Regions from separate parts of the Neorhizobium sp. NPDC001467 genome, predicted to be linked through region 2. Evidence: predicted binding sites of a transcription regulator. Region 2 holds the regulator's gene; the other holds the start of a gene.

Region 1 (5,942 bases), on a different contig from region 2:
GCGATCGCTGCGTCGTAGATCGGGTGATGCGGCTTGCCGGCGACGCGGCTCCTGCCGCCCAGCTGTTCGTAATAGGCGGCCACCGCGCCGGCGCAGGGGATCATCCGTTCGCCGCGCTCGACAATGAGGTCCGGATTGGCACAGATGAATGGCAGATCGCGGGCTACCCAGGCCTTCAGCATGTCGGTATAATCTTCCGGCGTTTCCGTCTCGTCATCGAAAAAGCCGGTGCAGACGATGCTGTCCGCCTCCTGCGCCGAGGTGACGGTGACATCGAGACCTTCAAGCAGGGCCATGTCCCGCTCCGGCCCGAGCAGGAACACCTTTTTCGGGCCTTCGGCGATCAGCTTGCGGGTGACATCGCCCGAGGTGACGATGCGGTCATAGGTTTCTTCTGCGACATTGAGGCCGCGCATCTGCGCGACGACATCGGCGGAGCGGCGCGGCGAATTGGTGATCAGCACGACGGTCTTGCCGGCCCGGCGCGCCTCGGCAAGCGCATCGCAGGACTGCGTGAAAGCCTCGACGCCGTTATGCACGACGCCCCAGACATCCGACAGAATGACGTCATAGCCGCCGGTCGCCTCGCTCAAACTGTGGATACGCTGGGTCATGCCTGTCCGTCCGCTTTCAACAAAACTGGCGTTCATGTCGCAAAGCACAGGGGCGATGGCAAGGGCATTTGCACGGACGGTTGACAATTCGCTGCGATCGCATGGCCTCGTCCTACCGCCTAGACGAGCGCCGGCAGGCGCAGCGCAAGACCGGCCAGCGCGCTCACACACAGGACCGGCACAAGGCCGAGCCTGAAGCGGAACAGCAGCAGAGCCGACAGGAGAAACAGGCCGAGCGCGGCGATATCGATACTGCGAGGCTCCGGCAGGGAGACAGCAAGGCCAAGCGCCGGCACGAGCGGAAACCGCGTGACCTCGGCAAAGAGAACGTGCAGGCCGAACCACAGGGCGAGATTGAGAATGACGCCGACGACGGCCGCCGTGATGGCCGACAGGGCCGCCGCCATCACAGCATTGCCGCGCAGCCGTTCGATGAAAGGGGCACCGGCAAAGATGAAGATGAAACTGGGAACGAACGTGGCCCAGGCGACGAGCACGGCGCCCAACGCACCGCCGACAATGACGCCGGATCCGGCGGCATCGCGAAAGCCGACGAGAAAACCGATGAAGGACAGGACCAGCACCAGCGGGCCTGGCGTGGTTTCGGCAAGCGCCAGGCCATCCAGCATTTCGCCGGCACGCAGCCAGCCGTGATCCTCCACCGCGACCTGCGCGACATAGGCCAGAACCGCGTAGGCGCCGCCAAACGTGACCAGCGCCATGCGCGAGAAGAACGAGAACATCGCCGACAGGTTTTCCGGCGCATCGAGAATGGCGAGGAACAGCAGCGGCGCCTGCCAGATGGCGATCCACAGCGCAAGCGTGGCCATGGTCTTGAGCGGTCGGCGCGTTCGCGGCACATCGGCCGAGGCGGCGCGATCGGCCGCCTGCCGCCCTCTCATCCTCGCTGCGACGAAACCGGCGAGACCCGCCCCCAGCACCACGAGCGGAAACGGCAGGTCGAAAAAGAACAGGGCGACGAAGGCGAGCGCCGCGATGCCTTTCAGGAAACCCGTCTTTAAGGTTTTGCGGCCAAGGCGGATCACCGCTTCGACCACCACCACGAGAACCGCGGCCTTAAGACCGAAGAACAGTCCGTTCAGCCAGGTCGTCTCCTGCCAGAGACTGTAGGCCGCCGACAGTCCGATCATGACAAGCAGGCCGGGAAGGACGAACAGCAGGCCGGCAATCAGGCCGCCTCTTACGCCGCCGACCAGCCAACCGATATAGGTGGCGAGCTGCTGCGCTTCCGGCCCGGGCAGAAGCATGCAATAATTCAGCGCATGCAGAAAGCGCGCTTCCGAGATCCAGCGCTTGTCCTCCACGAGACTGCGATGCATCAGACCGATCTGCCCGGCGGGACCGCCGAAACTCAGACAGCCGATGCGCGCAAATACGCCAGCCAGCTCGCCCAGACCGGGACGCGCGCCGTCCTGCCATTCCATGTTATCGATCGCTGCCATTTGTCGTTTCGCCTTCATCATCCGGAAGGCATCCTCCTAGAAATGTCATGCAAAGACCGTATGACGAGGTTTCAGGGTTGTGACCATGCACCCCTACACCTCCTGGCCCGTGTTCAGGTCGCTGCGTTGCGGCCATATAGCCCGTATTGATAGGTCCAAACCAGTCGGATGAAACATGCGCGGATTTGCAAAGACAGCCTTGAGTTTTTCCCTCTTCCTGGCGCTCACGGCGAGCCAGGCGCAAGCGGCATCCGGCTTCTGCATCAACAAGGTGAGCGACCTCAGGCTCGATCCGACCATCATGGGCGAGGGCTTTACCGTCGAATACATGGATGACGGCGCCGGGCAGATCTCCTGCGTCGATTGCGCGGACAGCCGCGTCATCTCAGTTTTCCTCGGCACGAACGACGACAGGGAACAGGGTCTGCGCGACGGCAGCATCACCGCCGCGACCTTGACCGCATTGTGCCTGAAAACCGGCCCCAATTGCAGCGCAAGGACGTTCGCCGAAGGACCGTCCGTCGGCTACATGCTCGACAACAAGTTCTCCGACAAGGTGCAGCGCCGCTACGCGCTTTACAACGGCGGCAAGGTTCTGACCGTCCGGGCAACCGCGCCGCTGGCCGACAGGGACCGGATTTCGGCCAATGCCGAGACGGTTTTCCAGGCGCTTCTGCCGATGCTGCATTGCGGGGCGTAAGCGGCGGCCGGCAGCGTCGTTAACGCTGTTCGGCATGACCGTTCCGCCTGTAGCGAAATTTTACGGGGCTTTCTTGACTCGTGGTTGGACCGGTCTTATCTCGGTTGCGCTGGCACTCACCCATGGGGAGTGCTAACATCCATCACGCGGGCCTCAAGGCCCGTCAATGTCATTTGATCGAGGGATTAGACAATGGCAAGCACAACTTTCCGCCCCCTGCACGATCGCGTTGTCGTCAAGCGCGTCGAGTCCGAGGAAAAGACCAAGGGTGGCATCATCATCCCTGACACCGCCAAGGAAAAGCCGGCTGAAGGCGAAATCATCGCTGTTGGCCCGGGCGCACGCGACGACAAGGGCACGCTCAACGCTCTCGACGTCAAGGTTGGCGACCGCGTTCTGTTCGGCAAGTGGTCGGGCACCGAAGTCAAGCTCGATGGCGTCGACCTTCTGATCATGAAGGAATCCGACATCATGGGCATCATCGGCTGATTTTTTTCAGACCGATCTTCTCCATCCGACAATCAGAAATCACCATTGAGCTGAAGCTCTAGGAGTTCTCAAAATGGCAGCTAAAGAAGTAAAATTCGGCCGCTCTGCGCGCGAAAAGATGCTGCGCGGCGTCGACATCCTCGCTGACGCAGTGCAGGTAACGCTCGGCCCGAAGGGTCGTAACGTCGTTATCGACAAGTCCTTCGGCGCTCCTCGTATCACCAAGGACGGTGTATCGGTCGCCAAGGAAATCGAACTGGACGACAAGTTCGAAAACATGGGCGCCCAGATGGTCCGCGAAGTTGCTTCGAAGACCAACGACATCGCCGGTGACGGCACCACGACGGCAACCGTTCTTGCCCGCGCGATCGTTCGCGAAGGCGCCAAGGCCGTTGCTGCCGGCATGAACCCGATGGACCTGAAGCGCGGTATCGACCTCGCTGTTGCAGAAGTCGTCAAGGACCTGCAGGCCAAGGCAAAGAAGATCTCCACCTCGGCTGAAGTTGCCCAGGTCGGCACGATCTCCGCAAACGGCGACACGCAGGTCGGTAACGACATTGCCGAAGCCATGCAGAAGGTTGGCAACGAAGGCGTCATCACCGTCGAGGAAGCCAAGACCGCCGAGACCGAACTCGAAGTCGTCGAAGGCATGCAGTTCGACCGCGGTTACCTGTCGCCTTACTTCGTGACCAACCCGGAAAAGATGATCGCGGATCTCGAAGACGCCTTCATCCTCCTGCACGAAAAGAAGCTCTCGAACCTCCAGGCCATGCTGCCGGTTCTCGAAGCCGTCGTTCAGACCGGCAAGCCGCTCGTCATCATCGCTGAAGACGTCGAAGGCGAAGCTCTTGCGACCCTCGTCGTCAACAAGCTGCGTGGCGGCCTTAAGATCGCTGCCGTCAAGGCTCCGGGCTTCGGCGATCGCCGCAAGGCCATGCTGGAAGACATCGCCATCCTCACGGGCGGCACCGTTATTTCCGAAGACCTCGGCATCAAGCTCGAAAACGTCACCCTCGACATGCTCGGCCGTTCCAAGAAGGTTTCGATCTCCAAGGAAAACACGACGATCGTCGACGGTGCCGGCCAGAAGGCTGACATCGAAGGCCGCGTAGCCCAGATCAAGGCGCAGATCGAAGAAACCACTTCGGACTACGACCGCGAAAAGCTGCAGGAACGTCTTGCCAAGCTCGCTGGCGGCGTTGCCGTCATCCGCGTCGGCGGCTCGACCGAAATCGAAGTCAAGGAACGCAAGGACCGCATCGACGACGCTCTGAACGCGACGCGCGCTGCTGTTCAGGAAGGCATCGTACCGGGCGGCGGCGTGGCCCTGCTCCGTTCGTCTTCCAAGATCACCGTCAAGGGTGCAAACGACGACCAGGAAGCTGGTGTGAACATCGTTCGCCGCGCTCTGCAGGCTCTGGTTCGCCAGATCTCGGAAAACGCTGGTGACGAAGCCTCCATCGTTGTTGGCAAGATCCTCGAGAAGAACGAAGACAACTACGGCTACAACGCCCAGACGTCTGAATATGGCGACATGATCGCCATGGGCATCGTCGACCCGGTCAAGGTTGTTCGCACGGCTCTGCAGAACGCAGCTTCGGTTGCCTCGCTGCTGATCACCACCGAAGCCATGATCGCCGAGCTGCCGAAGAAGGACGCTCCGGCTGGCGGCATGCCGGGTGGCATGGGCGGCATGGGCGGTATGGACATGATGTAAGACCCTTTGGGTCTTGCGTCTGAGCCAACCGGTTCAGGTTACGGAAAAGGGCGGTCGCAAGACCGCCCTTTTTCGTGTCTGGAAGAGAATCGCTTACGCCTCGACCGGCCTGCCCGCGACGCCTCCACGCTGGATGGCAGGGGCACAAAACGTTGCCAGCGCAACCAGGACAAGCACGACGATCATCGCGTTGCGCAGGCCGTATTCCTCGCCCACGAAACCCAGAAGCGGCGGACCGACGAGGAAAGCGACGTAACCCGCGACCGCGACGATTTTGACACGTGCCGCACCGTTCGGCCCGGAATCGCCGGCAGCCGAGAGTGCGACAGGAAAACCGAGCGATGCACCAAGCCCCCAGAGAACAACGGCAATTGCCGCCAGGGCCGGGTGGCTGGCAAAGATGACGATGGCGATACCGGCCGCGCCGGTGACGGCACTGGCGGCAACCACCGTTGCGCGGCCATAGCGGTTCAGGAGCACACCGCCGCCAAAACGGCCAACGGTCATGGCAGTGGCAAAACCGAGAAAGACCATCGATCCAGCAGTGGGGCTGAAACCGTATTCATCGACCATCAACAATGGCAACCAGTCATTCGCCGCGCCTTCGGCCAGCGCCATGGCCAGCACGATGAAACCGATCAGCACGACGACCGGCTCTTTCCAGACCGGCGTTTGTGCGGCCGAACGGTCCGCACCTGTCCCCCCACCCTCATGAGCGACCGAACTGATCGGAATATGCCGGATGGCCGTGGCGATGACGGGGATACAGATCAGCGCGATTACTGCCATGTGCAATGCCACCGGGAAATGCAGCGCATTGAGGGCAATGCCGATCAGCGCGCCAAATACCGTGCCAAGGCTGAAGCAACCGTGCAGTGCATGGAGAATATGTTTGCCAGTGATGCGCTCCACCTCCGCCCCATCCATGTTGACGGCAATTTCCGCCGCCCCGACGCCAA
Region 2 (5,942 bases):
ACCTGCTGGCCAAGCGCGACTTTGCGACGCTCCGCAGGCTGTGCGGCGTCGAGGACGAGGATCTCATAGAGATGCTGGCGGAAATCCGCCAACTCGATCCCAAGCCCGGCAGCCGCTTCGACACCGTCGTTTCGGAAGCGATCGTGCCGGATGTCGTGGTGCGTTCGGGTGCCGACGGGGGATGGGCGATCGAACTCAACCCCGACACCCTTCCCCGCGTTCTGGTCAATCACAGCTACTTCCGCACGGTTTCCAAGACGGTAACCCGGCAGAGCGACGGTCAGGCATTTCTTTCCGAATGTCTCCAGAACGCCAACTGGTTGACACGCAGTCTCGACCAGCGCGCCCGCACCATCATGAAAGTGGCGACCGAAATCGTCCGCCAGCAGGACGCCTTTCTCGTGCACGGCATCGAGCACCTGCGGCCGCTCAACCTGAAAACGGTGGCGGACGCCATCAAGATGCACGAATCGACCGTCAGCCGCGTCACTTCCAACAAATACATGCTGACGCCGCGTGGGCTGTTCGAACTGAAATATTTTTTCACCGTATCGATCGGTTCGGGTGCCGGCGGCGACGCTCACTCGGCTGAAGCGGTGCGCCACCGCATCCGCCAGATGATTGCCCAGGAAACCGCCGAAGCGGTCCTTTCCGATGACGACATTGTTATCAGTCTGAAGAAGGCCGGGGTCGATCTTGCTCGCCGTACGGTTGCAAAATATCGCGAGGCGATGAACATCCCATCCTCGGTGCAACGGCGGCGCGAAAAGCGTGCGATGGCAAAAATTCCGGCTTCCGGCTGACCCATTCGGACGTCGACAGGCGCTGGTTTCACGGCCGATCGGGGTTCGTTCCGGTTGCAGGATTTACCAAGCGTTGACTTTGTCAGGCGTCAGGGCTAGAAGCCCGCCGCATCGGCTTGGAGATATGTGCCGCACCTTTGATCCCTCAATTATGACCTGACAGCGCAATTTGCCTCATCACCGTGTGTAGAGCTTGGATGCTTCCACGGCTTGGCGTAAACTGGTTCGTGCAAGTCACGACAAGAAGGAAACAATCCATGAGTGTGCGTGTATCTGGAAAGCATATGGAGATTGGCGACTCGTTCCGTCAGAAGATCGAAAGCCATATCGGCGATGCGGTTACCAAATACTTCGACGGGGGATATTCCAGCCAGGTGATTGTCGAGAAGGCGGGTTCTTCCCGCTTTTCGGCAGACTGCAAGATCCATCTGGATTCGGGCGTGGTCTTCCACGCGGCTGGGCAGGCCAACGATCCGCAGCTGAGCTTCGATGCCGCTGCAGAGCGGATCGAAAAACGTCTGCGCCGCTACAAACGTCGCCTCAAGGACCATCATGCCAACGGCAACAGTTCCGAAGACGTCGCCTACGCGATCATGGATTCCATTCCTGATGACGACCAGGAAGTGGCGGAGGACTTTGCTCCGACGATCGTCGCCGAAAGCTCCAAGCAGCTGCGCACCATGACGGTGGCGACCGCTGTGATGGCGCTCGACATGACCGATGAACCGGTTCTTCTGTTCCGCAGCCCGGAAAAGAGCCTGAACATCGTCTATCGCCGCAATGACGGCAATATTGGCTGGATCGACGCCGCCAATATCAAAGGATAACAGACTTGTCGGGAGCGGCTGCGTGCCGCTCCCCTCGCCCCGCTCGGCGGCAAAAGGATGAGAAGAAATGGCTTTGGCAGATCTGCTGCGGCAAGATGCGATTATCCCCAGCTTGAAGGTGAATTCTAAAAAGCAGTTGCTGCAGGAACTGGCTGCCCGGGCTGCCAAACTGACTGGCGTACCCGAGCGTGAGATCTTCGACGTCATCGTCCAGCGGGAGCGTCTCGGCTCGACCGGTGTCGGCCATGGCATCGCCATTCCGCACGGCAAGCTGACCGCCATTTCCCAGATCGTTGGTCTTTTCGCCCGTCTTGACGCGCCCGTCGATTTTGAGGCGCTGGACGACGAGCCGGTTGATCTGGTGTTTCTGCTTCTGGCGCCCGAAGGCGCCGGCGCCGACCACCTGAAGGCGCTTTCGCGTATTGCCCGCGTCCTGCGCGACCAGGATCTGGTCACCAAGTTGCGCGCCACCGAATCTGCGTCGGCAATCTACGCCTTCCTCAACGAGGAACAGGCTTCCAACGCTGCCTGAAACGTTTCGAACTTCAAAACAAAAAGCCCGGGTATCTGCTGACACCCGGGCTTTTTGTTGGATCGATGTTCGAACGATCAGGCCTTGTCGGTAGCTTCCGCAACTTCGGCCTTCGGGCCGCCCTTGGCAACGCCGACCATGGCCGGACGCAGCACGCGATCACCGATCGTGTAGCCGGCCTGCACGACCTGCACGACGGTATTGTTTGGTACGGCCGGGTTCGGCACTTCGAACATGGCCTGATGGAAGTTCGGATCGAACTTTTCGCCTTCCGGTTCGATCTTCTTGACGCCATGGCGTTCCAGCGTCGAAAGCATGGAGCGCTCGGTCATTTCCACGCCTTCGAGCAGCGTGGTGAGGCCCGCATCGGCCGCGGCGCGCATTTCGGCCGGAACGGCATCGAGCGCACGGCGAAGATTGTCGGACACGCCGAGCATGTCGCGGGCAAAGGCGGTGACGCCGTAAACCTTGGCATCCTTCAACTCGCGCTCGGTGCGGCGGCGCAGATTGTCCATATCGGCGGCAAGACGCACGAAGCGATCGCGCAGGTCGGCATTCTCGGCCTGGAGTTCCGCGAGCGGATCGGTTTCGGCGACGTCGGCTTCGACCGCGGCATTCTCCTCCAGCGCAGATGCCACGGCTTCGGCAGTGTTTTCATTGGCTGCCGCGTCAGGGCCGTTGTGGTTTGTTTCGTCGGTCATGACGGTCTCCGGGTGTTCGTGTGAAGTGGCCCCGATATCAGGGTTTGGGCCGAAAAAATCAAGAGTTTGGGGCGATCAAGCGTCAGGCGGCAACAAAGGCCTCAAAGCGGTGCGCGCGACATGCGGGCCAGCAATTGGGCGGTGTAATCCACCATCGGCACGATGCGTGAATAGTTGAGCCTCGTGGGTCCGATGACGCCAACGGCGCCCACGATGCGATCCTCGCCATCCCGATAGGGTGCGACGATGAGCGAAGAACCGGACAGAGAAAAGAGCTTGTTTTCCGAGCCTATGAAGATACGCACACCCGGCCCGCTTTCGGCAAGATCAAGAATCTCGATGAGGCTGTCCTTCTTTTCCAGATCATCGAACAGCAGCCGCAGGCGATCCATATCGTCTGCGCCGTCCAGCCCCTGCAGGAGATTGGCGCGGCCGCGCACGATCAGCTGTGCCGGCTTTCCCTCGCCATTGTCGCCCGACCAGACGGCAAGGCCCCGCGCGACGAGATCCTGCGACAGCGCGTCGAGTTCGCCCTTCACCTGTTGCTGGAGTTTTGCGATCTGGCCGCGCAGGTCCGGCAGGGTCTGTCCGGTCAGATGCGCGTTGACGTAATTGGCGGCTTCGGTGAGCTGCGATGACGTGATGCCGGACGGCAGGTCGATGACGCGATTTTCCACCTGATTGTGCTCGCCGACCAGAATGGCGAGCGCCTTGGTCGGCTCGAGCCGGATAAACTCGACATGTTTGAGCACCGGATCGCTTTTCGAGGTAATGACGATACCGGCGCCGCGCGATACGCCCGACAGCATGCGGCTTGCCTCGGTCAGCATGGTTTCGATCGGCTGGCCGCGATCGGACGCGCGCACTTCACGGTCGATATTGGCGCGTTCTTCCGGCGACAGGTCGCCCACCTGCATGAAGGCGTCGACAAAGAACCGAAGGCCCGTCTGGGTCGGCAGGCGGCCGGCGCTGATATGCGGCGAATAGATGAGGCCGAGTTCTTCGAGATCGCTCATGACATTGCGCACCGATGCCGGCGACAGCGACATCGGCAAAAGCCGTGACAGATTGCGTGAGCCGAGCGGTTCGCCATTTTCCAGATAGCTCTCGACGATGCGCCGAAAGATTTCGCGCGAACGGTCGTCGAGAATGGATTCCGTCGCCGTCGATCTCGAAAACGCCATATGCTTGCCCAACCTGTCTGAAACCTGGCTCTGTGATGGAGATATAATGCTGCCCCGCCTTTGGCAAAAGGGAAAAGCGGTCGCATCCTAACCGGCTTTTCCTTTGCAAAAGCGCCCCCACAGTTCTAGAAACGCGCTCACCATATTCATGGAGTTCAGCATGCGGCCTTCAGGCAGAAAAACCGACCAGATGCGCAAGATCTCGTTCGAGCGCAATTTTTCCAAGCACGCGGAAGGTTCGTGCCTCGTGAAGTTCGGGGAGACGCATGTGCTGTGCACGGCAAGTCTTGAGGAAAAGACGCCGCCGTGGTTGCGCAATTCCGGCAAGGGCTGGGTAACGGCCGAATACGGCATGCTGCCGCGCGCCACCGGCGACCGCATGAAACGCGAAGCCGCATCCGGCAAGCAGGGTGGCCGCACCCAGGAGATTCAGCGCCTGATCGGCCGCTCGCTGCGTGCCGTCGTCGATCTTGAAGCGCTGGGCGAGAAGCAGATTACCATCGACTGCGACGTCATCCAGGCGGATGGCGGCACCCGCACGGCGGCGATCACAGGCGGCTTCATTGCCCTGCATGATTGCCTGAAGTGGATGGAAGCGCGCAACATGGCGAAGGTCGACAAGGTTCTGAAAGACCATGTCGCCGCCATTTCATGCGGTATCTTTGCCGGCCAGCCGGTGATCGACCTTGATTACCTCGAGGATTCGGCCGCCGAAACCGATGCCAATTTCGTCATGACCGGTGCCGGCGGCATTGTCGAGGTGCAAGGGACTGCGGAAGGCAAGCCGTTCAGCCGCGAAGAATTCCTGACGTTGCTCGACCTCGCAACAGCCGGCACGGCCGAACTCGTGGCGATGCAGAAGGCCGCGATCGCGGGCTAAATTGTTTCGGGGTGCCAGCGCGCGCGTCGCCGGTGCCCCGAACCTCGTGTAATCAGCGTGCGATTGCGACGACCTTGCGAGCCGGAGGAAGGATTTTCGCCAGGCACCATCACAGACTTGCGGTCGCGCCGGAGCGCGCAGACAGTCGAGGCGATACTGGCTGCCATCATAAGCATGCCAACCTTCAGGCCGAAGACCACGCCAACCATGCCGCCATAGCTGTCTCTGTATCGATCAGGGCAATTATCCGGGCTGAACGCCATCATACCAGGGAGCGATGCATGATCGATGGCATTCTCGAAACAGCCCTTTATGTCGATGACCTTGATGCTGCCGAAAGCTTTTACGGTAGCCTCCTCGGTCTCGAAAAAGTCCTGCGCGCCGGCAACCGCCATGTCTTTTACCGCTGCGGCCGAGGCATCCTCCTGATTTTCAACCGCAGCGAAACCATCAAGCCACCCTCCCCTGACGCCCTGCCTGTTCCGCCCCATGGCACGACCGGCGCGGGCCATGCCTGCTTCCGCGTCAATGCGGAAGCGATTGACTTGATCGTCGAAAAGCTCAACAAGGCGGGCATCTCCATCGAAAGCGACTTTCGCTGGCCGAACGGCGCGCGATCGATCTATTTCCGCGACCCGGCCGGCAACAGCCTGGAATGCGCCGAACCCAAACTCTGGAGCCTTTGAAGGACTGTCATGCGCAAGCTCGAGACCCGTACGATCGTCGTGGCCAGCCATAATGCCGGCAAGATCCGCGAGATTGCCGACCTGATCGGTCCATTCGGCTTTTCCGCCAAATCTGCTGCCGAACTGCAATTCGAGGAGCCGGATGAGACCGGAACCACATTCGAAGAAAATGCCGCGATCAAGGCACTGGCTTCCGCCAAGGCTTCCGGTCTGCCGGCGCTGTCCGACGACAGCGGCATTGTGATCGACGCGCTGGACGGGGCGCCGGGCGTCTACACGGCCAACTGGGCCGAACGCGAGGATGGCAGCCGCGACTTTCCCTGGGCCAT

What was found. Region 2 encodes HrcA, which represses chaperone genes, less so after heat shock. Its sites were predicted from a motif close to GTTAGCACTCNCNNNNNGNGAGTGCTAAC; they were not measured.
Region 1: the regulator HrcA is predicted to act here: its motif matches at 2,886-2,914, upstream of groES (co-chaperone GroES).

What each region holds. Positions count from the first base shown of each region.
Region 1 covers NZ_JBNNPS010000015.1:8,753-14,694, reverse strand. Annotated here, with positions in the region: gene ACQKKX_RS20005 (TIGR01459 family HAD-type hydrolase) at 1-614, opposite strand, end outside; gene chrA (chromate efflux transporter) at 734-2,077, opposite strand; gene ACQKKX_RS19995 (hypothetical protein) at 2,253-2,777, shown strand; gene groES (co-chaperone GroES) at 2,970-3,266, shown strand; gene groL (chaperonin GroEL) at 3,340-4,983, shown strand; gene ACQKKX_RS19980 (MFS transporter) at 5,077-5,942, opposite strand, start outside.
Region 2 covers NZ_JBNNPS010000006.1:24,901-30,842, forward strand. Annotated here, with positions in the region: gene rpoN (RNA polymerase factor sigma-54) at 1-803, shown strand, start outside; gene hpf (ribosome hibernation-promoting factor, HPF/YfiA family) at 1,061-1,630, shown strand; gene ptsN (PTS IIA-like nitrogen regulatory protein PtsN) at 1,698-2,162, shown strand; gene grpE (nucleotide exchange factor GrpE) at 2,240-2,863, opposite strand; gene hrcA (heat-inducible transcriptional repressor HrcA) at 2,965-4,047, opposite strand; gene rph (ribonuclease PH) at 4,208-4,927, shown strand; gene ACQKKX_RS13595 (VOC family protein) at 5,209-5,613, shown strand; gene rdgB (RdgB/HAM1 family non-canonical purine NTP pyrophosphatase) at 5,623-5,942, shown strand, end outside.